One region of the Cytobacillus solani genome, then DNA from elsewhere that is predicted to be linked to it. Evidence: a T-box and tRNA genes for the amino acid it is inferred to sense, from the RefSeq annotation. Region 1 holds a T-box; the other holds one or more tRNA genes.
What was found. A T-box is a leader RNA that pairs with one kind of tRNA and senses whether it is charged. The one in region 1 lies ahead of leuS (leucine--tRNA ligase), so its partner is inferred to be a tRNA-Leu.
Positions count from the first base shown of each region.

Region 1 (14,953 bases):
TTTAACTCGCCATTCTCCTCAACCAATAAACGCCAAACACGGTCTAAGAATCTTCTGGATCCATCTAATCCATTTGTTGACCAAGCAATCGAAGCATCTAATGGTCCCATGAACATTTCATATAAGCGAAGCGTATCAGCGCCGTGGCTGTCAATAATATCGTCAGGGTTTACAACATTCCCTTTTGACTTACTCATTTTTTCATTACCTTCACCAAGAATCATCCCTTGGTTAAATAACTTTTGGAAAGGCTCCTTCGTATGAACCACACCGATATCATATAGAACCTTGTGCCAGAAGCGTGCATATAAAAGGTGAAGCACCGCATGCTCTGCTCCGCCGATATAAATATCAACCGGAAGCCATTCCTTTAGTTTTTCTGCATCTGCAAGTGCTTCTGGATTTTTCGGATCGATATAGCGTAAATAATACCAGCAGCTACCTGCCCATTGCGGCATTGTATTCGTTTCCCTGCGGCCCTTTTTGCCAGTTTCCGGATCAACAACATTTACCCACTCTTCAATATTCGCAAGTGGAGATTCCCCTGTACCAGAAGGCTTAATTTCTGTTGTCTTTGGAAGGATTAATGGAAGCTGGTCTTCAGGAACAGCTGACGAAGTGCCGTCCTCCCAATGAATGATAGGAATCGGTTCACCCCAGTAACGCTGGCGGCTAAATAGCCAATCGCGAAGACGATAAGTTACCTTCTTCGTACCGATTTCCTTTTCTTCAAGCCACGCAATCATCTTTTCAATTGCATCTTCCTTGTTCATTCCATTCAAGAAGCCTGAGTTTACATGCTCACCATCACCTGTGTATGCCTCTTTTTGAACATCTCCACCGGCAACCACCTCAATAATTGGAAGGTCAAATTGCTTTGCGAACTCATAATCACGCTCATCATGTCCTGGTACTGCCATGATTGCACCTGTTCCGTAGCTAGCTAATACATAATCAGCGATCCAAATTGGCATCTTCTCACCATTTACTGGATTTACTGCATAGGCACCAGTGAAAACACCTGTCTTTTCTTTTGCCAAATCTGTTCTTTCAAGATCACTTTTGCTTTGGATTTTTTCAATATAAGCATCAACAGCTTCTCTCTGGCCATCTGTTGTAATTGTATTGACTAAAGCATGCTCTGGAGCTAGCACCGCATATGTTGCACCAAAAAGAGTATCTGGGCGAGTTGTAAATACAGTGAATGTTCCTTCGTGTCCTTCAATTTGGAAAGTCACTTCTGCGCCTTCTGAGCGTCCAATCCAGTTGCGCTGCATATCCTTAAGGCTTTCTGGCCAATCCAATAAATCTAGGTCTTCAAGTAAGCGGTCAGCATACGCTGTAATTTTCAACATCCACTGTCTCATTGGTTTACGAACAACTGGATGTCCGCCGCGCTCACTTTTTCCATCAATTACTTCTTCATTGGCAAGTACGGTACCAAGTGCTGGGCACCAGTTAACCGCTACTTCATCAATATAAGCAAGCCCTTTTTCATAAAGCTTTAAGAAAATCCATTGTGTCCATTTGTAATATTCCGGATCAGTCGTATTCACTTCGCGATCCCAGTCATATGAAAAACCTAATGCTTTAATTTGACGGCGGAAAGTATTAATATTTTGCGCCGTAAATTCAGCCGGATCATTGCCTGTATCTAATGCATACTGCTCAGCTGGCAACCCAAATGCATCCCATCCCATTGGATGAAGAACATTAAAGCCCTGCATCCGCTTCATGCGGGAAAGAATATCTGTTGCTGTATAGCCTTCCGGGTGTCCTACATGAAGACCTGCACCGGATGGGTATGGAAACATATCTAGTGCGTAGAATTTATTTTTCCCTTTATCTTCACTCGTCTTAAAGGTTTTATTGTCTTCCCAGACGGTTTGCCACTTCTTTTCAATCTTCTGGTGATTGAAGCTCATTGTCTTTTCCTCCCTAAAATAAGTAATAAAAAAACCTCTCATCCCAAAATAGGGACGAGAGGATTATGTATGAATCTCCCGCGGTACCACCCACATTAATGACAAAAGTCATTCGCTTCATTCATCCTTAACGCGGAAAACGGCAAGCATTACTACTACTTCACACTTGCTGCTCAAAGGCGAGTTCATGATGGCTTCCTGCTGACTTGCACCTACCGTCAGCTCTCTAAAAGGATTCAACACCACTACTGCTCCTTATCGTGGCAGATAGTTAATATTTTATTGCTATTGTATAAAATTTCCCGCCAAGATGCAAGGGGGCTCATCCTGACGGGAAGTGTAATAGATAGTGTATGCTTAGAAATGAGAAGGTGTTCCTTTAATCATATATTAAAATGAGGACAGTAAATAACTGTCCTCTTATACCTTACTGAACTGTATATCCCCCATCAATAACAATTGCCTGCCCTGTAATACCTCTTGCGGATTCCCCCGACAAGAATATAGCATAGTCAGCAATCTCTTCAACAGTTAACAGCCTTCTTTGTGGAACTAACGGGAAGATGACTTCTTCAAGCGCCTTTTCAATTGGTATATTCCTTATTGCTGCAAGATCGCTAAGCTGATTTCGAACAAGAGGTGTGTCAATATAGCCAGGACACAAGGCATTGATAGTAATTCCTTGCTCAGCAGTTTCTAATGCGGCTACTTTTGTTAACCCAATCACCCCATGCTTCGCACTATTATAGGCTGCCTTCCCAGCAAAGCCTATTAATCCATTAATCGATGCCATATTAATGATCCGTCCAAACTGCTGTTGCTTCATTATTGGTAAGACATGTTTCATTGCAATAAATGGAGCCGTCAGCATAACTTTAATAAGGAATTCGAACTTTTCTGTTGGAAAATCTTCAATCAGCGATACATGCTGAAGCCCTGCATTGTTTATAAGAACATCCAGGCTTCCAAAATGCCGAACTGTTTCTTGTATACAACATTCCATTTCTTTTTCTGAAGTAACATCACATTTTAATCCGATCGCTTCGTAGCCTTCATCCTGCAATTTTCCAGCAGCTAGTTTCACAGATTCTTCTTGGATATCTGTTAAGACAATTGCTGCCCCATTCCCTGCAAACCTTTTTCCAATCTCATAACCAATGCCTTGTGCCGCTCCGGTTATAAAAACTACCTTTGTCTGAACCATAAATAAACTCCTTTCGAAAAACGATGCTAAAAATAGAAACTCCTAGACTTAGATACCAAGTCCGAAAGAGAATAGTATAATTGCAAGAACAACGCCTATCGCTGGTACGATAACTGTGAGAGCTCCAACTGCACCATAGGCATCCTGATGGCTTTCTCCACAAATGGAACGAACCGTTGTCACAACATATCCATTATGAGGCAGTGAATCCAGTGCACCGGACGAAATCGCAGCGACTCTGTGAAGCGCTTCCGGATTTACCCCCATATCCATATAATGTGGTGCTAATAGCGGAAGTGCGATGACCTGTCCTCCAGAGGCAGATCCAGTCATTCCTGCAATTACACTCACGGCGATTGCTGCCCCAATTAGCGGACTTCCGGGGATGTTGGTCATAAAATCCACTGCTGTTTCAAACGCAGGTACTGCCTTAGCCACACCGCCAAAACCAACAACTGCTGCTGTATTTCCAATTGCGATTAATGCTCCTAGCGTTCCCTCAGAAACAGCATTCCAGAAGTCTTTGAAATACCTGCGATTTAGTAGATAGGTTGCAATTACCCCGCCTAATAAAGCAATGATTAACGCCGATTGCTTAAGAGAATCATGGAAAATGAATGAAATAATGAGTACTACAATTAATGGGATTGCCCCCATAAGCGGGTTTGGCAAGTTTTTATCTACTGTCACAGGATCTTTTTCTCTTGCTACAAATGTTTCTCCTCTTTGTACTGCTTTAGTAATCATTCTCTTCAGCCACCAATAGCCAAAAATCATCATAAAGACCGCAACAATTATACTAACTTCCAGACCGGCATATGGCGTTGTACCAAGATATTCAATTGGAATCCAGTTTTGAATTTCTGGGGACCCAGCAGAGGTCATCGTAAATGTGACCGATCCGAAGGCAAGTGCAGCTGGAATAAATCTTCTCGGCAAGTTTGCTTGCTTAAATAAGCTTAATGCCATTGGATAAACTGAAAAGGCAACAACGAATAAGCTGACACCGCCATAGGTTAAAAAGGCACAGGAAACGACAATGGCCAGAACCGCATACTTCATTCCAAGCTTATCAACAATCAGCTTGGAAACACTATCCGCTGCTCCGCTATCCTCCATTACTTTTCCAAAAATAGCACCTAATAAAAACATTAAATACCAAGAGGTAACAAACCCCGAGAACCCTGACATATAATTGCCAACCAGATTTGCCTCTCCCTCCCCAGCCAGCTGCGGAAATAACGGCATCCCGCTAAATACGGCAACAAATATGGCTGACAATGGACCTACGACAAGAAGGTTCATTCCGCGCATTGTTAAAAATATTAATAATGCCAATCCACCGATTAATCCGATCATGCTAAGCATTTTTTGTTCCTCCTTTTTTGTGAGTTTGATGCTTACATTCACTGCATACTTTTTTGCCTTTATTTCAGCCCCCTTTTTGTAAACGATTACATTTTGAAATAACTTTCTGGCAAGGTTCAAAATGTTCCTCCTTCTGGTTTATTGCAAGTAGCGTGCCAAAAATAAAAACTATATGGAACAATCATATTTGAAAATTTTGTGAACTTTTTTCCAGAAAACTGGACTTCGAGTGATTAATATTTTAATTAGTTTCATAGAAGCCCATGTTGATTGAAGAGGAAAAAGAAAGTCCAGAATTCTGGAACACCTTCCAAAATTCTGGACTACGAATGATCAATCCCATATTTTTTCAATTTTTCATAAAGTGATGATTTACTAATCCCCAGAGCCTTTGCTGCTTCAAGTTTATTGTTATTGTATTTTGCCAGGCTTTGAAGTAATATTCGCCTTTCCGTCTCTTCGATGATTTCCTTTAATTTCTTTTTACCTACAGGAAAAAGCGAGGATTCCTTCAAATAATCTGGAAGGGATTCCAATGTAATCACTTCATTGTTTGTCAGATGAATAGCTGCTTCAATGACATTCTCCAGTTCTCTAATATTGCCTGGCCAGCTATATTGCTGAAACCTTTCAATAACATCCTCGTCTATGGACATAATTCTTTTTCCTGACTTCTTCGTAATTTTTTTTATAAAATAATCCATTAAAATAGGAACATCTTCCATTCGCTCACGCAAAGGGGGAATCATGAATGGCACAACATTTATTCGATAAAACAAATCTTCTCTGAATCTTTTCTCTTCCATCATCTTTTCAAGCGGGCGATTCGTAGCAGCAATAATTCTTACATCAATATGAACAGGTTCAGTTGATCCTACACTCTCCACTTCCCCCTCCTGTAAAGCTCTTAATAGCTTTACTTGCATATTGATTGGCATATCACCAATTTCATCTAAAAATAATGTCCCTCCATCTGCTAATTGAAACTTTCCCTTCTTTCCTCCTTTTCTAGCTCCAGTAAAAGCACCTTCCTCATAACCAAATAATTCTGATTCCAAAAGATGCTCTGGAATGGCTCCACAATTTATCTTCACAAAAGGCTGATGACTTCTGTTGCTTAATTGATGAATACTATGGGCAAATAATTCCTTTCCTGTCCCGCTTTCTCCGCGAATTAAAACAGATATGTCACTTGCAGCAATCATCTTTACTTTATCTTTTAAGCTCTGAATTTGCTTCGAATTGCCAAGAAGATCATCTAAGCTATATTTCACACTGCGGTCAATGTCTTGTATATAGCTTTGAATTTTCGTCAGCATACTTTTTACATGACTGTTCATTTTCATCCATTCCTTTGTATCCCGAAAAAAAACAGTACCAAATGCGCCAACCACAAAATTATTTGAAACAATTGGAATTCGATTAGCAATCATATAGTTTCCTCTTATGTACTGGAGATCTGCAATTTCTTCTTTTCCCGTTGCAGCAACGATATGCATCCGTGAGTTTTCTATTACCTTGGAAACATGTACACCAATCACTGTATCTCGCTCTACTTCTAGAAAATCACAATAATTTTTATTTATATAAATGATCTTGCCCTCTTTATCAACAACGACAAGCCAGCCAAAAGCATTTTCCACAATGGTCTCTACAATATCAATTGGTATATCTAATAACGCACTTCTCATCCAAATCCCCTTATCAAAAATAATTTCTTACTATATTATCATACTTTTCCGATAATTTATCGTTAAGAAGTATTTACTGGCCATTTTTTGCCCATAACAATAGTAATCAAATCAATGGGGTGAATTTAAATGAAGGGAATTTATATAATCAATGAGCTATGGCAAGCTGAAGACCTTACTAGAGAGCAGAGTATTGAGGTACAGAAACATGCTTTGCAAACTTATTTAAATGAACACCATATTTCTGCGATAAAGCTTAACCCTTTGCAAATAAAAGATTACTATACCATTCCGCATGCACTTTTGTATGACTTAAAACAGCATTCTGGTGTTCATTTGGATTATCTAGTCATTTTTTCCGAAGAAGCAATTTCAAGATTTCTTCATTCCTATCCAGCAAGGTGGATACGAATAAAGAGCTATTTCAATGAAGTGCTATTTGTACAACAGCATTTCAACAAAAAAACATATAACTTCTTTAATTACCGCTGAATTGCTTTTTTCTCTTTTTTGAGAATCATAGGCTTCTTTGAACTTTATCAGTTCTACTTTCCCAAAATAAAAAAAGCAGCGGACTCCTTCTGTTGAAATCCGCTGCTTTCATATATTAAGACGCATGTGCCAATTGCTTCTTTTCTTTAATTTTCCGATCATAAATCAAAGTAGTAAAAATTGATATGACAAGAAGAATAATGAGAACTGTAAATAACATGGAAGTTCCGTAAACATCGACTAAAACCCCTCCAAGCAATGGTCCTATCATTCTTCCCCCAGTTGCTGTACTGTTTACGATCCCTTGATAAAAGCCGTCTCTTCCCTTTGGTGCCAAATCATTAGCAACTGTTGGGACGGCTGGCCAAATAAACATTTCACCAATCGTTAAAATAATCATTGCTGTAAGAAAGATTGGGAACTCTTTTGCCCCTGCTGTCAGTGCAAATGAACCTATAAAAATAATAATTCCTATATTAATTTGTGTTTTGAGTGACTTAATTCGCTTCACAAAGATATTGACTAGCGGCTGACCAAGTACGATCAATGCGCCATTAACTGTCCAAAGGAAGCTATATTGTTTTAATGTAATATTTAACTCCTGTGTGAAAGCTGCGATTGTCGTCTGCCACTGAACATATCCAACCCAACACAGTAAATACCCAAGACAAAGAATTAATAAGGCATATAATTTTGTATGGTTTTTTACACCGGTATTTTCTTTTAAAACGGAACTTTGTGAAACTGAAATGGTATTAATCTTTCGATAACCTAAAACGGCAATAAGAAGAAAGATTACATACATAAGTGTATTCGCTAAAAAGATCAGCTGAAAGGAATAAGAAGCAACAAACCCTCCAAGTGCAGCACCTACTGCAACCCCTAAATTTTGCGCGACATACATCGCATTAAAGGCTTTTCTTCCTCCTTCTTTCCAAACAGAGCCTGCCATCGCAAACATCGATGGAAAGACAATTCCTGCTCCAAAACCAGCAATCGTTAAAAAGATAACATACATTGGCCAGCCATGCCAAAAGGTTAAACCAATTAGGGAGAATAACGAGATTCCAATTCCGAGCAGGACAGATTTATAACCGCCAATTTTATCAAAAAGTGCTCCTCCAAATAAATTTCCGACAACAGTCGCTCCAGAGTTTAACATAAGCACAATTCCTGCTACTGACAATGATTTTCCAAGATGGTCGTGAATGTAAATGGTGTTTAAAGGCCATAAAAAAGAAGAGCCTGTTACATTCACTGCCATCCCAATAACTAAAAGCCATAAAACACGTGGCATGAAAAAGAACGCTCCTTTCATAGAAAGACTAAAAAGCGCCTTAATTAGGTCGCTTTCACCAAGATAATTCTATCTTAAAATTTGTTCATTATTCTTTTATATGTGAACTTAAAATTCTCTTTATTTCGTATTCCAAAGTAAATTTTATTTCTTTTTTATTGTCCTTGCAATAAGTATTTCGCCTGCTATTTAAATATAAAAATTCAGAAAACTTCAATTGTGAATTATTTAGAAAATGGAGTGAGTTAATTGACACTTATTCAACATTTTGACACAATAAAGAAAACACCGTACAAACTTAATTGTACAGTGTTTTCATAGCTTACTTTATTCTCTATTTTGGAGGAGGCTGCTGAGCAGGAAAGTAGCTGTTGGTCGCATGCACTTTCTTTTTAGCATTATCTTTTTCTTCAGAAACAGCCTTCTTCACTTTTTCAATCTCTTCTTTTAATTCTTCGATATTGACACCTTTTTTAACAAGCTCTTCAGTAGCAATTTGGATCGCTTTATTCGATTCATCACTTGAAACTCTTAAAGCTTTCATTCCACCTTGCGGGTTATGGAAACCTGCTCCACTTTCGGCAGCGACAATATCCCAGAACCATTGCCCTTTACGGATATGTTCTTGAGCTTCTTTTATTTTCTCTTCACTTACCCCGGAAGTAATCATTTTATTTACATAATAATGCGAACTTATTGAGATATCCTCTGCTTTATGCAAACCTTCCATATGTGTATCTTGAATTTCAGCTACACGCTTTTCCAGATCTTCAAGTTCACGGTCACTATGGCATGTAGCACATGACTGATCCATTGTTTTAAGTGGTGATTGCCACCAGTGAGAACTGATTTTCTTCTTGCCGTCTACACGTTCATATGGCATATGGCAGTCAGCACATGTGACGCCTGCCTGTCCGTGAGGTCCTTCTATATGTGTCTCAAAATCCGGATGCTGTGCTTTTACGATTGGCGTTCCAGATACATTATGAATAAAGTCTTGTTTAAACCCATTCTCTTTGGCTGTTGTTTCATAATATTGATACATGTCTTCCGGTTTAAATCCATTTTCCCATGGGAAAGTTACTTCACTATTTTCTGCTGCAAAATGGTACTCCACATGGCATTGTGCACAAACATAGTTTCTCATATCATTCTTTGTTGCTTTGGAAGTATCAATTCCTTGCGCTTCCATTCCTTTAGTAAAGCTTGGACGAGTAATGCGAAGATCCATTGTTTCTGGATCATGACAGTCTGAACACCCAATAGGGGAATGGCCCATAGACTCTGCCTTTGGCCAAATGACATCATTGAAGCTACTTCCCCAATAGTCATCGCCCATTTCTTCAATCATATGTGGAACTGCGGTCGATTTACATGTTAAACAGGAACCGATAGATTTGTCAGTTATCCGAGCTGTTGTACGTATATCCTCGTTCGCATAAATATGCCCGCGGTCTTCATTATAGTCTGTTGCAAATCCATACCCATTAAAAAGAACAGGCAAATATGGTTCTTTATCCGGATCGAACTTACTACGTTTGACTGATCCGCTATATTTTGTATCCTTTGTATCCTCTGCATTTTTCTGATAACTGTCATATTGAAGCGGGAATAAATCTTTAAACGCCTCATTGCTGATTTCATCTTTTGATAATCCAGTCTTCGCATCTTCTGCAGCAGTCGTGGCATCAGAGCTTGAACAGCCTGTAATTATCAGTATGACAGCAGCCAGGGAAAGTAATAACCATCGATAAGTCCTAGCCATTGTTCATCGTACCTCCTTTGTTTTCTAAAAGCTCACCTGATTTAGGCGGTTTAAAATAATCTTCTGTTTTAAAGCCATTGCCATGCGGGATTGCCTGATGGCAGCTTGAACAGCTGTCCTTTGCGTCGTGAGAAACATTATCCAATGTACTCTCATGGCAATCAATACAGTTCTGATTAATAGCATCAGTTGACCCTTCTGTTGCTATTAACACATTTGGAATCTTTTCAGCTCCTAACGTGTTGTAATATACGTGACCAAGGCCAGACTTTGCTTTAAATACGAGCTTATTCGCTAACGTATCATGAGGCAAGTGGCAGTCACTGCATGCAAGAGTCGCATGAGTCGAATCTGCAAAGGTATCATGTGCACTTGTCATGATGTGACAGCTTTGACAGAATTCAGGCGAGTCTGTATAAGCAAAAGTTTTCACCGTAACAACTGAAAGAACGATCCCTGCAAATAATCCAATAAATATTAATAATCTCTTATCAATGGCCAATAACTTTTTAAGCATTTTTCTCATCTTTTTCACCTCCTCTAAAAAATAATGCAAAAGCATATATTAAAATGCTGATTTAGCATTTTAACCCAAGGGTTAGTGAATACTTTCAATAATTTCTATCAAGTTTTTCTTCGTTGTCGGTCCTGAGAATCTTTCAAAAATGACGCCATTTTCATCGATTATGATCGTTTCTGGCTGCCCAATGACATTATATTCCTTCGAGATTTCTTCTTTCGTATCGAGTAAATAAGTTAACTTAGAATTTGATTCCTTCATGTACTTTTCTATTCTTTTTTTTGTTTCACCTTTTGCGATGATATAAAGCTCAGCTCCTTCATATTCAGCCCCAAAAGCTTCAAGCTCAGGCGCTTCATCTATACAAGGCTGGCACCAAGTAGCAAAAAAGTTTAAAACAACAATTTTCCCTTTGCGGTCAGATAACTGATATTCTTTTCCTTCGATATCCCTTAACTGAAAATCTATTGCCTCATCACCAGGACTCGCAGATGCTTTCCCACTCATCCCGTTAATGAGGATTCCAAGGACACCTGCAACAATTGCTAGTACGATAATTGGAATTACCCTTTTTCTCATTCGGCTTCACCTGCTTTTATTGTTCTGATTTCCAATCTTCAAGAACTTTAAGCTCTTTTTTCAAATCCTTTTGGCGTTTGCCTAGAATGAATATATATCCTGCAAGTAAAGCCCAAATAATTGTGTAAGCCATAAATAAATAACTCATATTGTTCTCCCCCTATTTAACTAGCTAATTTTTCAATCACTTTTGATTTTGCTTTTCTTACAGTAAGACGCATTTTTTCAATTTCAATGCCTTTCCGCATCATGAATAAATAGAGCAAGGTGATCGTACCAATACAGAATAATAAAGTTACAAGCATATCAGGCTCTACACCTCCGCCACTCTGGTTTTTCCCTTCACCGAAAACGACTGGGTGAAGTTTTGTATTCCACCAGCGAATGGCCATAAATACAATCGGTACATTGATACACCCAATAATTCCAAAAACAGCGGAAAGCTTCGCAATTTTTTCCCAAGTGCCCTCCATTTTTCGTACAAATAAATAGGCAATATAGATGAATAACAGAATAAGAACAGTTACTAATCGGGGCTCCCATGTCCACCAAGTATTCCAGGCTGACTTCCCCCAAATCATCCCTGTTAATAGAGTAATCGTTGTAAAAACTACACCTATTTCAGCAGAAATTCCTGCCTTAATAAAACGGGATTCTGTCGGTTTTTTTAAAGTTAAGACACAATAATAGCCAACAACAAAGAATGCGAGGAATGCGACCCACGCTGTACTGACATGGAAATAAAATATTTTCTGGGAGGCACCCATTTGTTTTTCAATAGGCGACCAAATAAAAATTAAATATAAAGAAACAAACATAGCTGGCACGAGAAGTATATACAGCATTCGATCGACAAACGCAGACGGTTGCTTCATTTAAGATCCCTCCATTAAGTATTCAAATAAGAAAAAGCAGGCTGCAAAAAACAATAAATCATACGCAGCCATAAGCTGAAGCCATGAAACGGCATCCTTCATTCCTTCTTGCTCTAGCACAATTTTTGTTGCCTGAACGGCGCCAATCATTAATGGACTTAGCAGCGGCAATAATAAAACTGGCAGCAGCATTTCACTATTTTTTGCATTTGCAGCAAGTGCCGCAAGAAACGTTCCGATCACGATGAATCCAATAGTGGCTGTAAGGACTATTAATAGAAACCAAATCATCTCGCCATGAAACCGGTAATCAAATAATAAAAATAAAATAGGGATGCTTATCAATTGAACGATAATAACGAGAACTAGGTTAGCTACCACCTTACCTAGAAAAATACTAGATGGGTCAATAGGTGCCACTCTCAATCCTGTTAAGCTATCATTCTCCTGCTCCGATATGAATGAGCGATTCAGCCCGAGCAAGCCAGAAAAAATCGTAATCACCCAAATCAGGCCTGGAATAATCGCTTTTACTGTATTATTCGTTGGATCAAATGCAAAGCTGAAAATCAGGATGACTAAACTTGAAAAGATAATCATCATTCCAATGGTCTGTTTCGACTTCAATTCATTCCGTAAGTCTTTCGCTGCTATCGTTAAGGCATCCGCAAGAATAATCTTCATTTCCCGATCACCGCCGCTTCATACCATTTCTTAAATGACATCAATTCTAATTGAGGGTCAATATTCCTATCACTAATCACCCTTCCTTTATTCAATATAAGCACCCGATCACATACATTTATCACCTGTTCGAAATCATGAGAGATTAATAGGATCGAAATCCCTTGTTTCTGTCTCTCTTTCATTAATTGATTTAGCAGTGAGACTGCTTCTTGATCCAATCCGGTATGCGGTTCATCTAGAAGCAGGAATTCAGGTTCTGCAAGAAGAACTCGGGCAATGGCCAATCGCTGGATCATTCCCCTTGAAAAGGAACGAATAGGTATATCTTTAAAATAATGCAGTCCAACTGCTTTAAGCAGCTCCATTCCCTTCTCCTCGATATTTTTTACTTTGTATAACTTACCGTAGAATCGTAAATTTTCTAGCGGTGTCAAAGAGTTGTATAAAAAAGACTCATGTCCGAGATAGCCGATTCTCTTTTTCAAAAGATGAGTTTTCTTCTTTATTTGCTCACCGTTTAGAAGAATTTCTCCACTTGTTGGCTGCATCAGACCAGCGGCAAGCTTAAAAAATGTGCTCTTCCCAGCTCCGTTTGGTCCGATCACAGCAACACTCTCTCCCGGAGATAAGGCCAGAGAAAAATTTCTTAAGATAATCTTGTCACCAATTATTTTTGTGATTTCTTTTAGCTCAAGCATATAATCCAACTCTTTCTGTAAAAGGATCATGAGAAAAGCGCAAGCGCCTTGCTTAGCGACGTATGGACTGGACCGCCTCCGACGAGATAAAGGAAACACGAAGAGCGATCGCGCATTCGTGCTTGACTTATCGCAGGAGGAAGTGGGAAGTCCATTAGGCGCTGGAGCTAGACAGTAATCCAAGTTCAAAATGTATACATTTTTTATAGGTGGGGCTTCATCAAGTAAATCGAATCAGCTCACTTTTGACATTATTCAGATGAAGCTCATATTCATTCTTTCGATCGATATATTGATCTTCACCTATCTCTCCCTGCATCTTTTGTTTATCCAGCAAGGCCATTTGATCTTCAATTACCGACTTCTTCTTTAAGAGCAGTTGAAATTGATTTTCATCAGCAGCAAACTCTTGTTTATAGGTGTGGTTTTTTCTTTGAATAAACACAATCATGACAGTAACAACTATTAGAAATATTAGTACTGCATGCGGGTCAAACATATTGAGAAAAGGTGTTCCCAGCCAAAAGTTAACAAGCCAATCCGGGTGAAACGGCGGCATTTCAATCACCCCTTATCCCTTTTTTTGTTTCCGTATTTTGTTCAGTTCTTTTAGAATTTCACGATCAACAATATCCATATCTCTGTTTCCCTTTGGCTGGATTCTATTTTGTTTTGTCTCTGATTTTAAATAACTAGCTGCAAGTGTATGATACTGTTTCTTCATCCTCTCAAAATCATCTTGGGTCAACTTCTTCATTAGAAAGTCCATTTCCAGTTCATTTACTGCTGCATAGATCATTTCTACAGGCATTTCTGTTTCCCTTACTCCTGAATTGCTATAGTTTTCTTCACCTTTATTAAAAAAGGGAGAAACAATAAAGTAAAAACAGGTAATAACGATCATTGATCCGAGGAGTAAAAAAATGTAATCCATAGTGATTTCTCCTTTTGTTCAAAAGTGCTTTTTCCGCTCTTCTTCAAAGGTAATTTCAACAATTTCTCTTTCCATTTCAGTCATTTCGTCACAGACTATAGGTACTGTTTCCTTTCCACCTTGTTTATACGTTAATTTCTTAATGCCGAAACCAACTACAATGGCTCCTAATAAAAATCCGAGTGCAGGAGTTATCCAAGCAATGATGCCGCTGCTATCTGTTGCAGGGGTACGGAGTGCCGCCTGACCATATTCATCAATATAGGATTGCAGGATCTTCCTTTCAGACTGTCCCTGATTTAATGCCTCAATAACTTCCTCATAATAGACTTTTTTAATGGAACAAGTAGAAATATCATGATCTGCGTGTCCCTGCATATCTAACTGATTAATAATAGATTGGAATTCCTTGGAATTATAATCAAACTTTGTATTTGCCTTTACTCTTTTTTCATTAAAACCTAGGTCAATCAGAATGATAGATGCTATCATAGCGAGTGAGCATTTTATCATTCTCCTCCTTGTTAATTCTTTCATGACTGAACACCTGCCTGCCGGCCATTCACTCTAAAGAAGGATGAAGTCTTTCCTCCAATAAGCGCAATGGCTGTTCCGATCATCATCAAAATTCCTCCTGCCCAAATCCAGCTGACAAAGGGATTAATTTTCACAACAACAGTCACTTTCTCTTTGCTTTCCCATGAGCTGAGCACAACATATAAGTCCTCTTTCCAATTCGTTTTTATTGCTACTTCTGAAGAAGGCTCCGGCCATGTTCCATAGAATATTTTCTCTGGATGGATAGTTCCATTGCTTTTGCCTTTATATTTAACATCAATATCTGCTGCAACAATTCCATTGCCTCTTTCTTCCGTCTCAGTCAGCTCATTAAAGGTAAGCTCGTAATTTCCGACTTTA
Region 1 covers NZ_CP041305.1:2,982,163-2,997,115, reverse strand. The annotation lists gene leuS (leucine--tRNA ligase) at 1-1,925, opposite strand, end outside; T-box leader at 1,973-2,196, opposite strand; gene FI644_RS15070 (3-hydroxybutyrate dehydrogenase) at 2,353-3,129, opposite strand; gene FI644_RS15065 (GntP family permease) at 3,178-4,497, opposite strand; gene FI644_RS15060 (sigma-54 interaction domain-containing protein) at 4,821-6,188, opposite strand; gene FI644_RS15055 (hypothetical protein) at 6,318-6,680, shown strand; gene FI644_RS15050 (MDR family MFS transporter) at 6,796-7,977, opposite strand; gene FI644_RS15045 (ammonia-forming cytochrome c nitrite reductase subunit c552) at 8,312-9,742, opposite strand; gene FI644_RS15040 (cytochrome c3 family protein) at 9,735-10,268, opposite strand; gene FI644_RS15035 (TlpA family protein disulfide reductase) at 10,341-10,841, opposite strand; gene FI644_RS15030 (CcmD family protein) at 10,858-10,989, opposite strand; gene FI644_RS15025 (cytochrome c biogenesis protein) at 11,006-11,716, opposite strand; gene FI644_RS15020 (heme exporter protein CcmB) at 11,717-12,400, opposite strand; gene ccmA (heme ABC exporter ATP-binding protein CcmA) at 12,397-13,101, opposite strand; gene FI644_RS15010 (hypothetical protein) at 13,322-13,660, opposite strand; gene FI644_RS15005 (hypothetical protein) at 13,673-14,035, opposite strand; gene FI644_RS15000 (cytochrome c-type biogenesis protein CcmH) at 14,054-14,572, opposite strand; gene FI644_RS14995 (heme lyase CcmF/NrfE family subunit) at 14,569-14,953, opposite strand, start outside.

Region 2 (14,953 bases), 1.2 Mb from region 1:
CGAACCTGCTTCATCGATAAGATCAATCGCCTTATCTGGAAGGAACCGATCTGAAATATAGCGATCTGATAGTTTTACAGCCGCATCAATGGCTGCATCAGTTATCGTTACACGGTGATGAGCTTCATAACGGTCTCTTAATCCCTGTAAAATTTGTACAGACTCATCAGCTGTCGGCTCATCAACCGTTATTGGCTGGAAGCGTCTTTCTAATGCTGCATCTTTTTCTATATATTTACGATATTCATCAAGTGTTGTTGCTCCAATACATTGCAATTCGCCACGGGCAAGTGAAGGTTTTAGGATATTAGAAGCATCAATTGCTCCCTCTGCTCCTCCTGCACCAATTAATGTGTGCAGCTCGTCAATGAATAAGATAATATTACCTGCTTGCCTGATTTCATCCATTACCTTTTTCAAACGATCTTCAAATTCTCCCCGGTATTTTGTTCCAGCAACAACCGTTCCCATATCAAGGGTCATGACCCTTTTATCACGAAGTGTCTCTGGGACCTCATTATTAATAATTTGCTGTGCCAGCCCTTCTGCTATTGCTGTCTTCCCAACACCAGGCTCACCAATTAACACTGGGTTATTCTTTGTCCGGCGGCTCAACACTTCTATTACACGCTGTATCTCTTTACTGCGTCCGATCACAGGGTCAAGGCTTCCTTCTTTGGCGATAGCCGTTAAATCTCTTGCTAAACCATCAAGCGTAGGTGTATTGGCATTAGCCGATGATCCGCCCTGGTGATTGCCAGATTCATTGCTTCCTAATAACTGCAGCACTTGCTGGCGTGCTTTATTAAGACTAACCCCAAGGTTATTAAGCACTCTTGCAGCTACACCCTCACCTTCACGAATAAGTCCAAGGAGGATATGCTCAGTCCCTACATAGGAGTGGCCTAATTTCCTCGCTTCATCCATTGAAAGTTCGATCACTTTTTTAGCTCTAGGTGTATAATGTGGCGTCTGGGTTGCATCCTGCCCCCTGCCAATTAAATTTTCCACTTCGTTTTGAATTTTATCCGAACCAAGTCCCAGCGCATAGAGGGCTTTAGCAGCAATGCCGTCCCCTTCTCGAACAAGACCTAGAAGAATATGCTCTGTTCCAATATTATTATGACCTAAACGAATGGCCTCCTCTTGTGCTAAAGCCAACACCTTCTGGGCTCTTTCTGTAAAACGACCGAACATCATATCAGTATCCTCCTATCTATTGATTCTCCATTTTTAATCTTTCTCTTATTAAGGAAGCCCTTCGGATATCCCGCTCATGAGGTCTTAATGGACCTCCAGCATATTGTTGGAGAAATCCAGGCTGTGTTAGAATCATAAGCTCATTTAAAATATTCTTAGAAATATCGCTTAAGTACCCCATGTCAATACCTAAACGAACATCTGATAAGCATCTTGCCGCTTCCTTTGATTCTATAATTCGTGAATTGGACAAAATCCCAAAAGAACGGAACACTCTGTCTTCTAATTGTATGTTTGAAGTTTTCTCTAATGCTTCCCTTGCCGATCTTTCCTGTGAAATGAGCTGACTCACTACACTCTTTAAATCCTCAACTATATCTATTTCTGATTTCCCAAGTGTCAACTGATTCGATACCTGAAAGATGTTTCCTAAAGCCTCGCTGCCCTCACCATAAATCCCTCTAACAACTAAACCCAATTGATTAATTGCTGGGATAATCCGATTGATTTGCTGAGTTAAAACAAGTCCAGGCAGATGCATCATTACTGAAGCCCTTAACCCAGTCCCTACATTCGTCGGACAGCTTGTTAAATAACCGATATTTTCATCAAATGCGTAATCAATCTTCTCCTCAAGCCAATCATCGATCTCATTAGCCATTTCCAATGCCTCTAAAAGTTGAAAACCCGGGAATAAGCATTGTATTCGGATGTGATCCTCTTCATTAATCATAATGCTTAATTCCTCATTTTCAGAGAGCAAACAAGCACCATAAGATGAGTTTTCTGCTAAATAAGGGCTAATTAAATGTTTTTCCATGAGTACTCTTTTTTGAAGCGGCTGAAGTTCATCCATTAACAATAGCTCCATATTCCCAAGCTTTGTAAAAGAAGAGTCATCCACCCTTTCTTTTATCTTATGAATGACTGACTTGGCCTCGTCATTGGAAAAAAGAATAGGAAACTTAAATTGGCTTATATTACGGGCTAATCTAATTCTTGAACTTAAGATAATGTCTGAATCTGGACCTTCAGCACTCATCCAGGAGCTGACAGCTTGATTAATAAAACGTTCTAAAGACAAGCTATTTCCCTCCCTCAAGATTTGTATTTAATTGGCTTTCCAGCAATCGTATCTCATCTCTAATTTCCGCGGCCTTTTCAAACTCTTCCCTAGAAATAGACTCTTTTAGCTGATACTTTAATTCCTCAATATTCTTTTTCAAATGTAGGCTTCCGCCGATTCTTGCCGGAATCTTCCCATTATGCGAAGAGTTTCCGCTATGCAATCTTCTAAGTATTGGCTTAAGCTGTTCCTCAAAAGCTTTGTAACAATGGGCACAGCCAAATCTTCCTATTTTAATAAATTGTTGAAAAGTCATAGAACATTGATCACATTGCAAAATAGTTTCATCTTCGAATGTATCCTGTTCTTTTTTTTTGACTGTAGGATCCATGTTCAATAAGCCAGCTAATAAATTATTAATGGAAAAACCAGTTGCACCGCTAAGCATGAACATATCACCCTTTTCCTGCGCGCATTTCTCGCATAAATGATATTCTGCCTTTTCAGCATTGACTATTTTTGTAAAGTGCAGCGTTGCAGGTCTTTGATTACATTCCTGGCATATCATGTTTTCACCTCTCCAGCTCGCTGTTTTATTTATATTTTAAAGTCGTAAGCATCGCTCTTAACATTCTTGCACGAAGTTCATCTCTATAAGGGAGATCAATATATAATACAGATCGGTCAATAACACTGAGCATGATTTTTGCCTCTCGCTTAGTAATAATTTCCTCTTCTATAAGTCGGAATATCACATCTTCCGCACTATTCTGTGTTAACCGGCCTTGAATTAAAGATAATATTTGTTCAATTACATGAGCATGATCATAAGATTGAACCTTCATTATTCGAATATATCCACCGCCGCCTCTTTTGCTTTCAACGACATAACCCTTTTCAATTGTAAATCTTGTATTGATGACATAATTAATCTGGGACGGTACACATTGGAATTTATCTGCAATTTCACTGCGTTTTATCTCAACGAGTTCTCTTTCGCTCAATTCTAAGACCTGCTTCAAATAATTCTCAATGATATCTGAAATATTTCTCATTACTCCTCCCCCCAATCTGACTTTGACTATATTTGACTTTAATTATACATAAGTATAAATGACGTTGCAATGAACAAGTATTATAATTTTCCCCCATTTTTTATTTCTCAAACCTATGAATGAACTGATAATTAGAATATAGAACACAAAAAAGAGCACCTTTACAGGTGCTCTTTCATTTGCCTAGCGACGTCCTACTCTCACAAGGGGACAGCCCCTAACTACCATCGGCGCTGAGAAGCTTAACTTCCGTGTTCGGGATGGGAACGGGTGTGGCCTTCTCGCCATCGTCACTAGACCTATTTATGATGAGGTTTGTTCCCTCAAAACTAGATAATGCTAAAGAAGAAGTTGAGTAATCATTTTGTCCAGCTACGGCTCCTAACTTCTCGGTCGCCTTCGCTTTTCATTTTGGTTAAGTCCTCGACCGATTAGTATTTGTCAGCTCCACGTGTCACCACGCTTCCACCTCAAACCTATCAACCTGATCATCTTTCAGGGGTCTTACTAGCTTGACGCTATGGGAAATCTCATCTCGAGGGGGGCTTCATGCTTAGATGCTTTCAGCACTTATCCCTTCCGCACATAGCTACCCAGCGATGCTCTTGGCAGAACAACTGGTACACCAGCGGTGCGTCCATCCCGGTCCTCTCGTACTAAGGACAGCTCCTCTCAAATTTCCTGCGCCCACGACGGATAGGGACCGAACTGTCTCACGACGTTCTGAACCCAGCTCGCGTACCGCTTTAATGGGCGAACAGCCCAACCCTTGGGACCGACTACAGCCCCAGGATGCGATGAGCCGACATCGAGGTGCCAAACCTCCCCGTCGATGTGGACTCTTGGGGGAGATAAGCCTGTTATCCCCGGGGTAGCTTTTATCCGTTGAGCGATGGCCCTTCCATGCGGAACCACCGGATCACTAAGCCCGACTTTCGTCCCTGCTCGACTTGTAGGTCTCGCAGTCAAGCTCCCTTATGCCTTTACACTCTTCGAATGATTTCCAACCATTCTGAGGGAACCTTTGGGCGCCTCCGTTACTTTTTAGGAGGCGACCGCCCCAGTCAAACTGCCCACCTGACACTGTCTCCTGCCCCGATCAGGGGCATGGGTTAGAATTTCAATACAGCCAGGGTAGTATCCCACCGATGCCTCCACCGAAGCTGGCGCTCCGGCTTCCAAGGCTCCTACCTATCCTGTACAAGCTGTACCGAAATTCAATATCAGGCTACAGTAAAGCTCCACGGGGTCTTTCCGTCCTGTCGCGGGTAACCTGCATCTTCACAGGTACTATAATTTCACCGAGTCTCTCGTTGAGACAGTGCCCAGATCGTTACGCCTTTCGTGCGGGTCGGAACTTACCCGACAAGGAATTTCGCTACCTTAGGACCGTTATAGTTACGGCCGCCGTTTACTGGGGCTTCAATTCAGAGCTTCGCGTAAGCTAACCCCTCCTCTTAACCTTCCAGCACCGGGCAGGCGTCAGCCCCTATACTTCGCCTTGCGGCTTCGCAGAGACCTGTGTTTTTGCTAAACAGTCGCCTGGGCCTATTCACTGCGGCTTTTCAGGGCTATTCACCCTAAAAAGCACCCCTTCTCCCGAAGTTACGGGGTCATTTTGCCGAGTTCCTTAACGAGAGTTCTCTCGCTCACCTTAGGATTCTCTCCTCGCCTACCTGTGTCGGTTTGCGGTACGGGCACCTTATCCTCACTAGAGGCTTTTCTTGGCAGTGTGGAATCAGGAACTTCGGTACTATATTTCCCTCGCTGTCACAGCTCAGCCTTCACGCAAACGGGATTTTCCTCGCTTGCAGCCTAACTGCTTAGACGCACATATCCAGCAGTGCGCTTACCCTATCCTCCTGCGTCCCCCCATTGCTCAAACGGAGTTTGGTGGTACAGGAATATCAACCTGTTGTCCATCGCCTACGCTTTTCAGCCTCGGCTTAGGTCCCGACTAACCCTGAGCGGACGAGCCTTCCTCAGGAAACCTTAGGCATTCGGTGGATGGGATTCTCACCCATCTTTCGCTACTCATACCGGCATTCTCACTTCTAAGCGCTCCACCAGTCCTTGCGGTCTAGCTTCAACGCCCTTAGAACGCTCTCCTACCACGGACATCGTAGATGTCCATCCACAGCTTCGGTGATACGTTTAGCCCCGGTACATTTTCGGCGCAGAGTCACTCGACCAGTGAGCTATTACGCACTCTTTAAATGGTGGCTGCTTCTAAGCCAACATCCTGGTTGTCTAAGCAACTCCACATCCTTTTCCACTTAACGTATACTTTGGGACCTTAGCTGGTGGTCTGGGCTGTTTCCCTCTTGACTACGGATCTTATCACTCGCAGTCTGACTCCCATGGATAAGTCTTTGGCATTCGGAGTTTGTCTGAATTCGGTAACCCGATGGGGGCCCCTAGTCCAAACAGTGCTCTACCTCCAAGACTCTTTCTACATGAGGCTAGCCCTAAAGCTATTTCGGAGAGAACCAGCTATCTCCAAGTTCGATTGGAATTTCTCCGCTACCCACACCTCATCCCCGCACTTTTCAACGTGCGTGGGTTCGGTCCTCCATTCAGTGTTACCTGAACTTCAACCTGGACATGGGTAGATCACCTGGTTTCGGGTCTACGACCACATACTCATTCGCCCTATTCAGACTCGCTTTCGCTGCGGCTCCGTCTATTCAACTTAACCTTGCATGTAATCGTAACTCGCCGGTTCATTCTACAAAAGGCACGCTATCACCCATTAACGGGCTCTAACTACTTGTAGGCACACGGTTTCAGGATCTCTTTCACTCCCCTTCCGGGGTGCTTTTCACCTTTCCCTCACGGTACTGGTTCACTATCGGTCACTAGGGAGTATTTAGCCTTGGGAGATGGTCCTCCCTGCTTCCGACGGGATTTCTCGTGTCCCGCCGTACTCAGGATCCACTCTGGAGGGAACGAAGTTTCAACTACAGGGCTTTTACCTTCTCTGGCCGGCCTTTCCAGACCTGTTCATTTACCTCGTTCCTTTGTAACTCCGTGTAGAGTGTCCTACAACCCCAAGAGGCAAGCCTCTTGGTTTGGGCTAATCCCGTTTCGCTCGCCGCTACTCAGGGAATCGCGTTTGCTTTCTCTTCCTCCGGGTACTTAGATGTTTCAGTTCCCCGGGTCTGCCTTCAATACCCTATGTATTCAGGTAAAGATTCTATCCCATTACGGATAGAGGGTTCCCCCATTCGGAAATCTCCGGATCAAAGCTTACTTACAGCTCCCCGAAGCATATCGGTGTTAGTCCCGTCCTTCATCGGCTCCTAGTGCCTAGGCATTCACCGTGCGCCCTTTCTAACTTAACCTACTTCGGTCAATGATCAACTGCGCATCTCGGCGTCAGCTCTCTCGCTGTGCTCCTCACGTACTGAGTACGTTCCGGTGCTCGCTCGGTCGCTTCCTTGATCTGCTTGTTGCTCATTGCCCTCATGGTTTACACTCTTACTTGGTTTTAAAAACTCAATATAAGAGAAAAAACTTACTTGGTTTTAAAAACTCAATATAAGAGAAAAAACTAAGATGGCGATTACTCGGTTATCTTCTTTATTGCATTATCTAGTTTTCAAAGAACAAGGCTACTGATTTCAATCACAACGTGATTAAGCTTCGTAGCTATTCATCATGCTGCCTTGCGACGAGCTGAGGTTTATCTTCCTCGAACTACTGCGGCGCAGGAGCAAAATAATATGAGAGATTACTCTCTCAAAACTGAACGAACAATGAAACGTCTTTTAATGAAGTTAGACTTCATTTCATCCTTAGAAAGGAGGTGATCCAGCCGCACCTTCCGATACGGCTACCTTGTTACGACTTCACCCCAATCATCTGTCCCACCTTAGGCGGCTGGCTCCTTGCGGTTACCCCACCGACTTCGGGTGTTACAAACTCTCGTGGTGTGACGGGCGGTGTGTACAAGGCCCGGGAACGTATTCACCGCGGCATGCTGATCCGCGATTACTAGCGATTCCGGCTTCATGCAGGCGAGTTGCAGCCTGCAATCCGAACTGAGAATGGTTTTATGGGATTGGCTAAACCTCGCGGTCTTGCAGCCCTTTGTACCATCCATTGTAGCACGTGTGTAGCCCAGGTCATAAGGGGCATGATGATTTGACGTCATCCCCACCTTCCTCCGGTTTGTCACCGGCAGTCACCTTAGAGTGCCCAACTGAATGCTGGCAACTAAGATCAAGGGTTGCGCTCGTTGCGGGACTTAACCCAACATCTCACGACACGAGCTGACGACAACCATGCACCACCTGTCACTCTGTCCCCCGAAGGGGAACGTCCTATCTCTAGGATTGTCAGAGGATGTCAAGACCTGGTAAGGTTCTTCGCGTTGCTTCGAATTAAACCACATGCTCCACCGCTTGTGCGGGCCCCCGTCAATTCCTTTGAGTTTCAGCCTTGCGGCCGTACTCCCCAGGCGGAGTGCTTAATGCGTTTGCTGCAGCACTAAAGGGCGGAAACCCTCTAACACTTAGCACTCATCGTTTACGGCGTGGACTACCAGGGTATCTAATCCTGTTCGCTCCCCACGCTTTCGCGCCTCAGTGTCAGTTACAGACCAGAAAGTCGCCTTCGCCACTGGTGTTCCTCCAAATCTCTACGCATTTCACCGCTACACTTGGAATTCCACTTTCCTCTTCTGCACTCAAGTCTCCCAGTTTCCAATGACCCTCCCCGGTTGAGCCGGGGGCTTTCACATCAGACTTAAGAAACCACCTGCGCGCGCTTTACGCCCAATAATTCCGGACAACGCTTGCCACCTACGTATTACCGCGGCTGCTGGCACGTAGTTAGCCGTGGCTTTCTGGTTAGGTACCGTCAAGGTACCGCCCTATTCGAACGGTACTTGTTCTTCCCTAACAACAGAGTTTTACGATCCGAAAACCTTCATCACTCACGCGGCGTTGCTCCGTCAGACTTTCGTCCATTGCGGAAGATTCCCTACTGCTGCCTCCCGTAGGAGTCTGGGCCGTGTCTCAGTCCCAGTGTGGCCGATCACCCTCTCAGGTCGGCTACGCATCGTCGCCTTGGTGAGCCGTTACCTCACCAACTAGCTAATGCGCCGCGGGCCCATCTGTAAGTGATAGCCGAAGCCATCTTTCAACTTTTCTACATGAGTAGAAAAGGATTATCCGGTATTAGCTCCGGTTTCCCGAAGTTATCCCAGTCTTACAGGCAGGTTGCCCACGTGTTACTCACCCGTCCGCCGCTAATCTTTGGGAGCAAGCTCCCTCAGATTCGCTCGACTTGCATGTATTAGGCACGCCGCCAGCGTTCGTCCTGAGCCAGGATCAAACTCTCCAATAAAGAGTAAGATTAGCTCTTAAGTTTTAATACTTGAATTAACGTTGACGTTTTTTGTTCGTTCAGTTTTCAAAGAGCAATGATTATTATTACTCTGCCGCTCAAGGCGACTTTTAAATACTACTATGTTTAAAATGTTAAGTCAATACCTTTTTTAACATTTTGGTGGAGCCTAGCGGGATCGAACCGCTGACCTCCTGCGTGCAAGGCAGGCGCTCTCCCAGCTGAGCTAAGGCCCCATAAAAATATGAATGGTCGGGAAGACAGGATTCGAACCTGCGACCCCTTGGTCCCAAACCAAGTGCTCTACCAAGCTGAGCTACTTCCCGTTTTTATGGCGCGCCCGAAAGGAGTCGAACCCATAACCTTCTGATCCGTAGTCAGACGCTCTATCCAATTGAGCTACGGGCGCTATTTTTTAAAGTGGTGCCGAGGACCGGAATCGAACCGGTACGGTAGTCACCTACCGCAGGATTTTAAGTCCTGTGCGTCTGCCAGTTCCGCCACCCCGGCAAATAATTGGAGCGGAAGACGGGATTCGAACCCGCGACCCCCACCTTGGCAAGGTGGTGTTCTACCACTGAACTACTTCCGCAAATAAAATGATGCGGGTGAAGGGAGTCGAACCCCCACGCCTTGCGGCGCTAGATCCTAAGTCTAGTGCGTCTGCCAGTTCCGCCACACCCGCATTATTTAAATGGTGAGCCATGAAGGACTCGAACCTTCGACCCTCTGATTAAAAGTCAGATGCTCTACCGACTGAGCTAATGGCTCTTTCTAGGAAACATGCCGGCCAGAGGACTTGAACCCCCAACCTACTGATTACAAGTCAGTTGCTCTACCAATTGAGCTAGGCCGGCATAATAAAAATATGGTGGAGGATGACGGGATCGAACCGCCGACCCTCTGCTTGTAAGGCAGATGCTCTCCCAGCTGAGCTAATCCTCCATTTTATAAAGCCTAGCGACGTCCTACTCTCACAAGGGGACAGCCCCTAACTACCATCGGCGCTGAGAAGCTTAACTTCCGTGTTCGGGATGGGAACGGGTGTGGCCTTCTCGCCATCGTCACTAGACCTATTTATGATGAGGTTTGTTCCCTCAAAACTAGATAATGCTAAAGAAGAAGTTGAGTAATCATTTTGTCCAGCTACGGCTCCTAACTTCTCGGTCGTTTCGATCCGCCCCTACAAATCCAAATGCGGGATTTGCATGGTCGGCTCTCCAACGCCTTTCGAAGTTGAACAGTCGCCTTCGCCTTTCATTTTGGTTAAGTCCTCGACCGATTAGTATTTGTCAGCTCCACGTGTCACCACGCTTCCACCTCAAACCTATCAACCTGATCATCTTTCAGGGGTCTTACTAGCTTGACGCTATGGGAAATCTCATCTCGAGGGGGGCTTCATGCTTAGATGCTTTCAGCACTTATCCCTTCCGCACATAGCTACCCAGCGATGCTCTTGGCAGAACAACTGGTACACCAGCGGTGCGTCCATCCCGGTCCTCTCGTACTAAGGACAGCTCCTCTCAAATTTCCTGCGCCCACGACGGATAGGGACCGAACTGTCTCACGACGTTCTGAACCCAGCTCGCGTACCGCTTTAATGGGCGAACAGCCCAACCCTTGGGACCGACTACAGCCCCAGGATGCGATGAGCCGACATCGAGGTGCCAAACCTCCCCGTCGATGTGGACTCTTGGGGGAGATAAGCCTGTTATCCCCGGGGTAGCTTTTATCCGTTGAGCGATGGCCCTTCCATGCGGAACCACCGGATCACTAAGCCCGACTTTCGTCCCTGCTCGACTTGTAGGTCTCGCAGTCAAGCTCCCTTATGCCTTTACACTCTTCGAATGATTTCCAACCATTCTGAGGGAACCTTTGGGCGCCTCCGTTACTTTTTAGGAGGCGACCGCCCCAGTCAAACTGCCCACCTGACACTGTCTCCTGCCCCGATCAGGGGCATGGGTTAGAATTTCAATACAGCCAGGGTAGTATCCCACCGATGCCTCCACCGAAGCTGGCGCTCCGGCTTCCAAGGCTCCTACCTATCCTGTACAAGCTGTACCGAAATTCAATATCAGGCTACAGTAAAGCTCCACGGGGTCTTTCCGTCCTGTCGCGGGTAACCTGCATCTTCACAGGTACTATAATTTCACCGAGTCTCTCGTTGAGACAGTGCCCAGATCGTTACGCCTTTCGTGCGGGTCGGAACTTACCCGACAAGGAATTTCGCTACCTTAGGACCGTTATAGTTACGGCCGCCGTTTACTGGGGCTTCAATTCAGAGCTTCGCGTAAGCTAACCCCTCCTCTTAACCTTCCAGCACCGGGCAGGCGTCAGCCCCTATACTTCGCCTTGCGGCTTCGCAGAGACCTGTGTTTTTGCTAAACAGTCGCCTGGGCCTATTCACTGCGGCTTTTCAGGGCTATTCACCCTAAAAAGCACCCCTTCTCCCGAAGTTACGGGGTCATTTTGCCGAGTTCCTTAACGAGAGTTCTCTCGCTCACCTTAGGATTCTCTCCTCGCCTACCTGTGTCGGTTTGCGGTACGGGCACCTTATCCTCACTAGAGGCTTTTCTTGGCAGTGTGGAATCAGGAACTTCGGTACTATATTTCCCTCGCTGTCACAGCTCAGCCTTCACGCAAACGGGATTTTCCTCGCTTGCAGCCTAACTGCTTAGACGCACATATCCAGCAGTGCGCTTACCCTATCCTCCTGCGTCCCCCCATTGCTCAAACGGAGTTTGGTGGTACAGGAATATCAACCTGTTGTCCATCGCCTACGCTTTTCAGCCTCGGCTTAGGTCCCGACTAACCCTGAGCGGACGAGCCTTCCTCAGGAAACCTTAGGCATTCGGTGGATGGGATTCTCACCCATCTTTCGCTACTCATACCGGCATTCTCACTTCTAAGCGCTCCACCAGTCCTTGCGGTCTAGCTTCAACGCCCTTAGAACGCTCTCCTACCACGGACATCGTAGATGTCCATCCACAGCTTCGGTGATACGTTTAGCCCCGGTACATTTTCGGCGCAGAGTCACTCGACCAGTGAGCTATTACGCACTCTTTAAATGGTGGCTGCTTCTAAGCCAACATCCTGGTTGTCTAAGCAACTCCACATCCTTTTCCACTTAACGTATACTTTGGGACCTTAGCTGGTGGTCTGGGCTGTTTCCCTCTTGACTACGGATCTTATCACTCGCAGTCTGACTCCCATGGATAAGTCTTTGGCATTCGGAGTTTGTCTGAATTCGGTAACCCGATGGGGGCCCCTAGTCCAAACAGTGCTCTACCTCCAAGACTCTTTCTACATGAGGCTAGCCCTAAAGCTATTTCGGAGAGAACCAGCTATCTCCAAGTTCGATTGGAATTTCTCCGCTACCCACACCTCATCCCCGCACTTTTCAACGTGCGTGGGTTCGGTCCTCCATTCAGTGTTACCTGAACTTCAACCTGGACATGGGTAGATCACCTGGTTTCGGGTCTACGACCACATACTCATTCGCCCTATTCAGACTCGCTTTCGCTGCGGCTCCGTCTATTCAACTTAACCTCGCATGTAATCGTAACTCGCCGGTTCATTCTACAAAAGGCACGCCATCACCCATAAACGGGCTCTGACTACTTGTAGGCACACGGTTTCAGGATCTCTTTCACTCCCCTTCCGGGGTGCTTTTCACCTTTCCCTCACGGTACTGGTTCACTATCGGTCACTAGGGAGTATTTAGCCTTGGGAGATGGTCCTCCCTGCTTCCGACGGGATTTCTCGTGTCCCGCCGTACTCAGGATCCACTCTGGAGGGAACGAAGTTTCAACTACAGGGCTTTTACCTTCTCTGGCCGGCCTTTCCAGACCTGTTCATTTACCTCGTTCCTTTGTAACTCCGTGTAGAGTGTCCTACAACCCCAAGAGGCAAGCCTCTTGGTTTGGGCTAATCCCGTTTCGCTCGCCGCTACTCAGGGAATCGCGTTTGCTTTCTCTTCCTCCGGGTACTTAGATGTTTCAGTTCCCCGGGTCTGCCTTCAATACCCTATGTATTCAGGTAAAGATTCTATCCCATTACGGATAGAGGGTTCCCCCATTCGGAAATCTCCGGATCAAAGCTTACTTACAGCTCCCCGAAGCATATCGGTGTTAGTCCCGTCCTTCATCGGCTCCTAGTGCCTAGGCATTCACCGTGCGCCCTTTCTAACTTAACCTACTTCGGTCAATGATCAACTGCGCATCTCGGCGTCAGCTCTCTCGCTGTGCTCCTCACGTACTGAGTACGTTCCGGTGCTCGCTCGGTCGCTTCCTTGATCTGCTTGTTGCTCATTGCCCTCATGGTTTACACTCTTACTTGGTTTTAAAAACTCAATATAAGAGAAAAAACTAAGATGGCGATTACTCGGTTATTCTTCTTTATTACATTATCTAGTTTTCAAAGAACAAAAAAGTTTCGAGAGAAAATTACTCTCTCAAAACTGAACGAACAATGAAACGTCTTTTAATGAAGTTAGACTTCATTTCATCCTTAGAAAGGAGGTGATCCAGCCGCACCTTCCGATACGGCTACCTTGTTACGACTTCACCCCAATCATCTGTCCCACCTTAGGCGGCTGGCTCCTTGCGGTTACCCCACCGACTTCGGGTGTTACAAACTCTCGTGGTGTGACGGGCGGTGTGTACAAGGCCCGGGAACGTATTCACCGCGGCATGCTGATCCGCGATTACTAGCGATTCCGGCTTCATGCAGGCGAGTTGCAGCCTGCAATCCGAACTGAGAATGGTTTTATGGGATTGGCTAAACCTCGCGGTCTTGCAGCCCTTTGTACCATCCATTGTAGCACGTGTGTAGCCCAGGTCATAAGGGGCATGATGATTTGACGTCATCCCCACCTTCCTCCGGTTTGTCACCGGCAGTCACCTTAGAGTGCCCAACTGAATGCTGGCAACTAAGATCAAGGGTTGCGCTCGTTGCGGGACTTAACCCAACATCTCACGACACGAGCTGACGACAACCATGCACCACCTGTCACTCTGTCCCCCGAAGGGGAACGTCCTATCTCTAGGATTGTCAGAGGATGTCAAGACCTGGTAAGGTTCTTCGCGTTGCTTCGAATTAAACCACATGCTCCACCGCTTGTGCGGGCCCCCGTCAATTCCTTTGAGTTTCAGCCTTGCGGCCGTACTCCCCAGGCGGAGTGCTTAATGCGTTTGCTGCAGCACTAAAGGGCGGAAACCCTCTAACACTTAGCACTCATCGTTTACGGCGTGGACTACCAGGGTATCTAATCCTGTTCGCTCCCCACGCTTTCGCGCCTCAGTGTCAGTTACAGACCAGAAAGTCGCCTTCGCCACTGGTGTTCCTCCAAATCTCTACGCATTTCACCGCTACACTTGGAATTCCACTTTCCTCTTCTGCACTCAAGTCTCCCAGTTTCCAATGACCCTCCCCGGTTGAGCCGGGGGCTTTCACATCAGACTTAAGAAACCACCTGCGCGCGCTTTACGCCCAATAATTCCGGACAACGCTTGCCACCTACGTATTACCGCGGCTGCTGGCACGTAGTTAGCCGTGGCTTTCTGGTTAGGTACCGTCAAGGTACCGCCCTATTCGAACGGTACTTGTTCTTCCCTAACAACAGAGTTTTACGATCCGAAAACCTTCATCACTCACGCGGCGTTGCTCCGTCAGACTTTCGTCCATTGCGGAAGATTCCCTACTGCTGCCTCCCGTAGGAGTCTGGGCCGTGTCTCAGTCCCAGTGTGGCCGATCACCCTCTCAGGTCGGCTACGCATCGTCGCCTTGGTGAGCCGTTACCTCACCAACTAGCTAATGCGCCGCGGGCCCATCTGTAAGTGATAGCCGAAGCCATCTTTCAGCTTTTCTACATGAGTAGAAAAGGATTATCCGGTATTAGCTCCGGTTTCCCGAAGTTATCCCAGTCTTACAGGCAGGTTGCCCACGTGTTACTCACCCGTCCGCCGCTAATCTTTGGGAGCAAGCTCCCTCAGATTCGCTCGACTTGCATGTATTAGGCACGCCGCCAGCGTTCGTCCTGAGCCAGGATCAAACTCTCCAATAAAGAGTAAGATTAGCTCTTAAGTTTTAAAACTTGAATTAACGTTGACGTTTTTTTGTTCGTTCAGTTTTCAAAGAGCAATGATTGTTATTACTCTGCCGCTCAAGGCGACTTTTAAATACTATCACATTCATTGTGTTTAAGTCAATAACTTTTTTAATTTCTTTTTTCAAAAGTTATCGTCTCGCAACAACAGATATTAATATACCACCATATTTA
Region 2 covers NZ_CP041305.1:1,787,575-1,802,527, forward strand. The annotation lists gene clpC (ATP-dependent protease ATP-binding subunit ClpC) at 1-1,200, opposite strand, end outside; gene mcsB (protein-arginine kinase McsB) at 1,217-2,284, opposite strand; gene mcsA (protein-arginine kinase activator protein McsA) at 2,286-2,834, opposite strand; gene FI644_RS09225 (CtsR family transcriptional regulator) at 2,860-3,321, opposite strand; rRNA gene rrf (5S ribosomal RNA) at 3,503-3,619, opposite strand; rRNA gene FI644_RS09235 (23S ribosomal RNA) at 3,733-6,665, opposite strand; rRNA gene FI644_RS09240 (16S ribosomal RNA) at 7,123-8,673, opposite strand; tRNA gene FI644_RS09245 (tRNA-Ala) at 8,834-8,909, opposite strand; tRNA gene FI644_RS09250 (tRNA-Pro) at 8,923-8,999, opposite strand; tRNA gene FI644_RS09255 (tRNA-Arg) at 9,006-9,082, opposite strand; tRNA gene FI644_RS09260 (tRNA-Leu) at 9,095-9,183, opposite strand; tRNA gene FI644_RS09265 (tRNA-Gly) at 9,191-9,265, opposite strand; tRNA gene FI644_RS09270 (tRNA-Leu) at 9,277-9,358, opposite strand; tRNA gene FI644_RS09275 (tRNA-Lys) at 9,369-9,444, opposite strand; tRNA gene FI644_RS09280 (tRNA-Thr) at 9,458-9,530, opposite strand; tRNA gene FI644_RS09285 (tRNA-Val) at 9,543-9,618, opposite strand; rRNA gene rrf (5S ribosomal RNA) at 9,629-9,745, opposite strand; rRNA gene FI644_RS09295 (23S ribosomal RNA) at 9,936-12,868, opposite strand; rRNA gene FI644_RS09300 (16S ribosomal RNA) at 13,187-14,737, opposite strand.
Region 2: it has a tRNA-Leu gene. The T-box ahead of leuS (leucine--tRNA ligase) is inferred to sense a tRNA for this amino acid. The anticodon was not compared.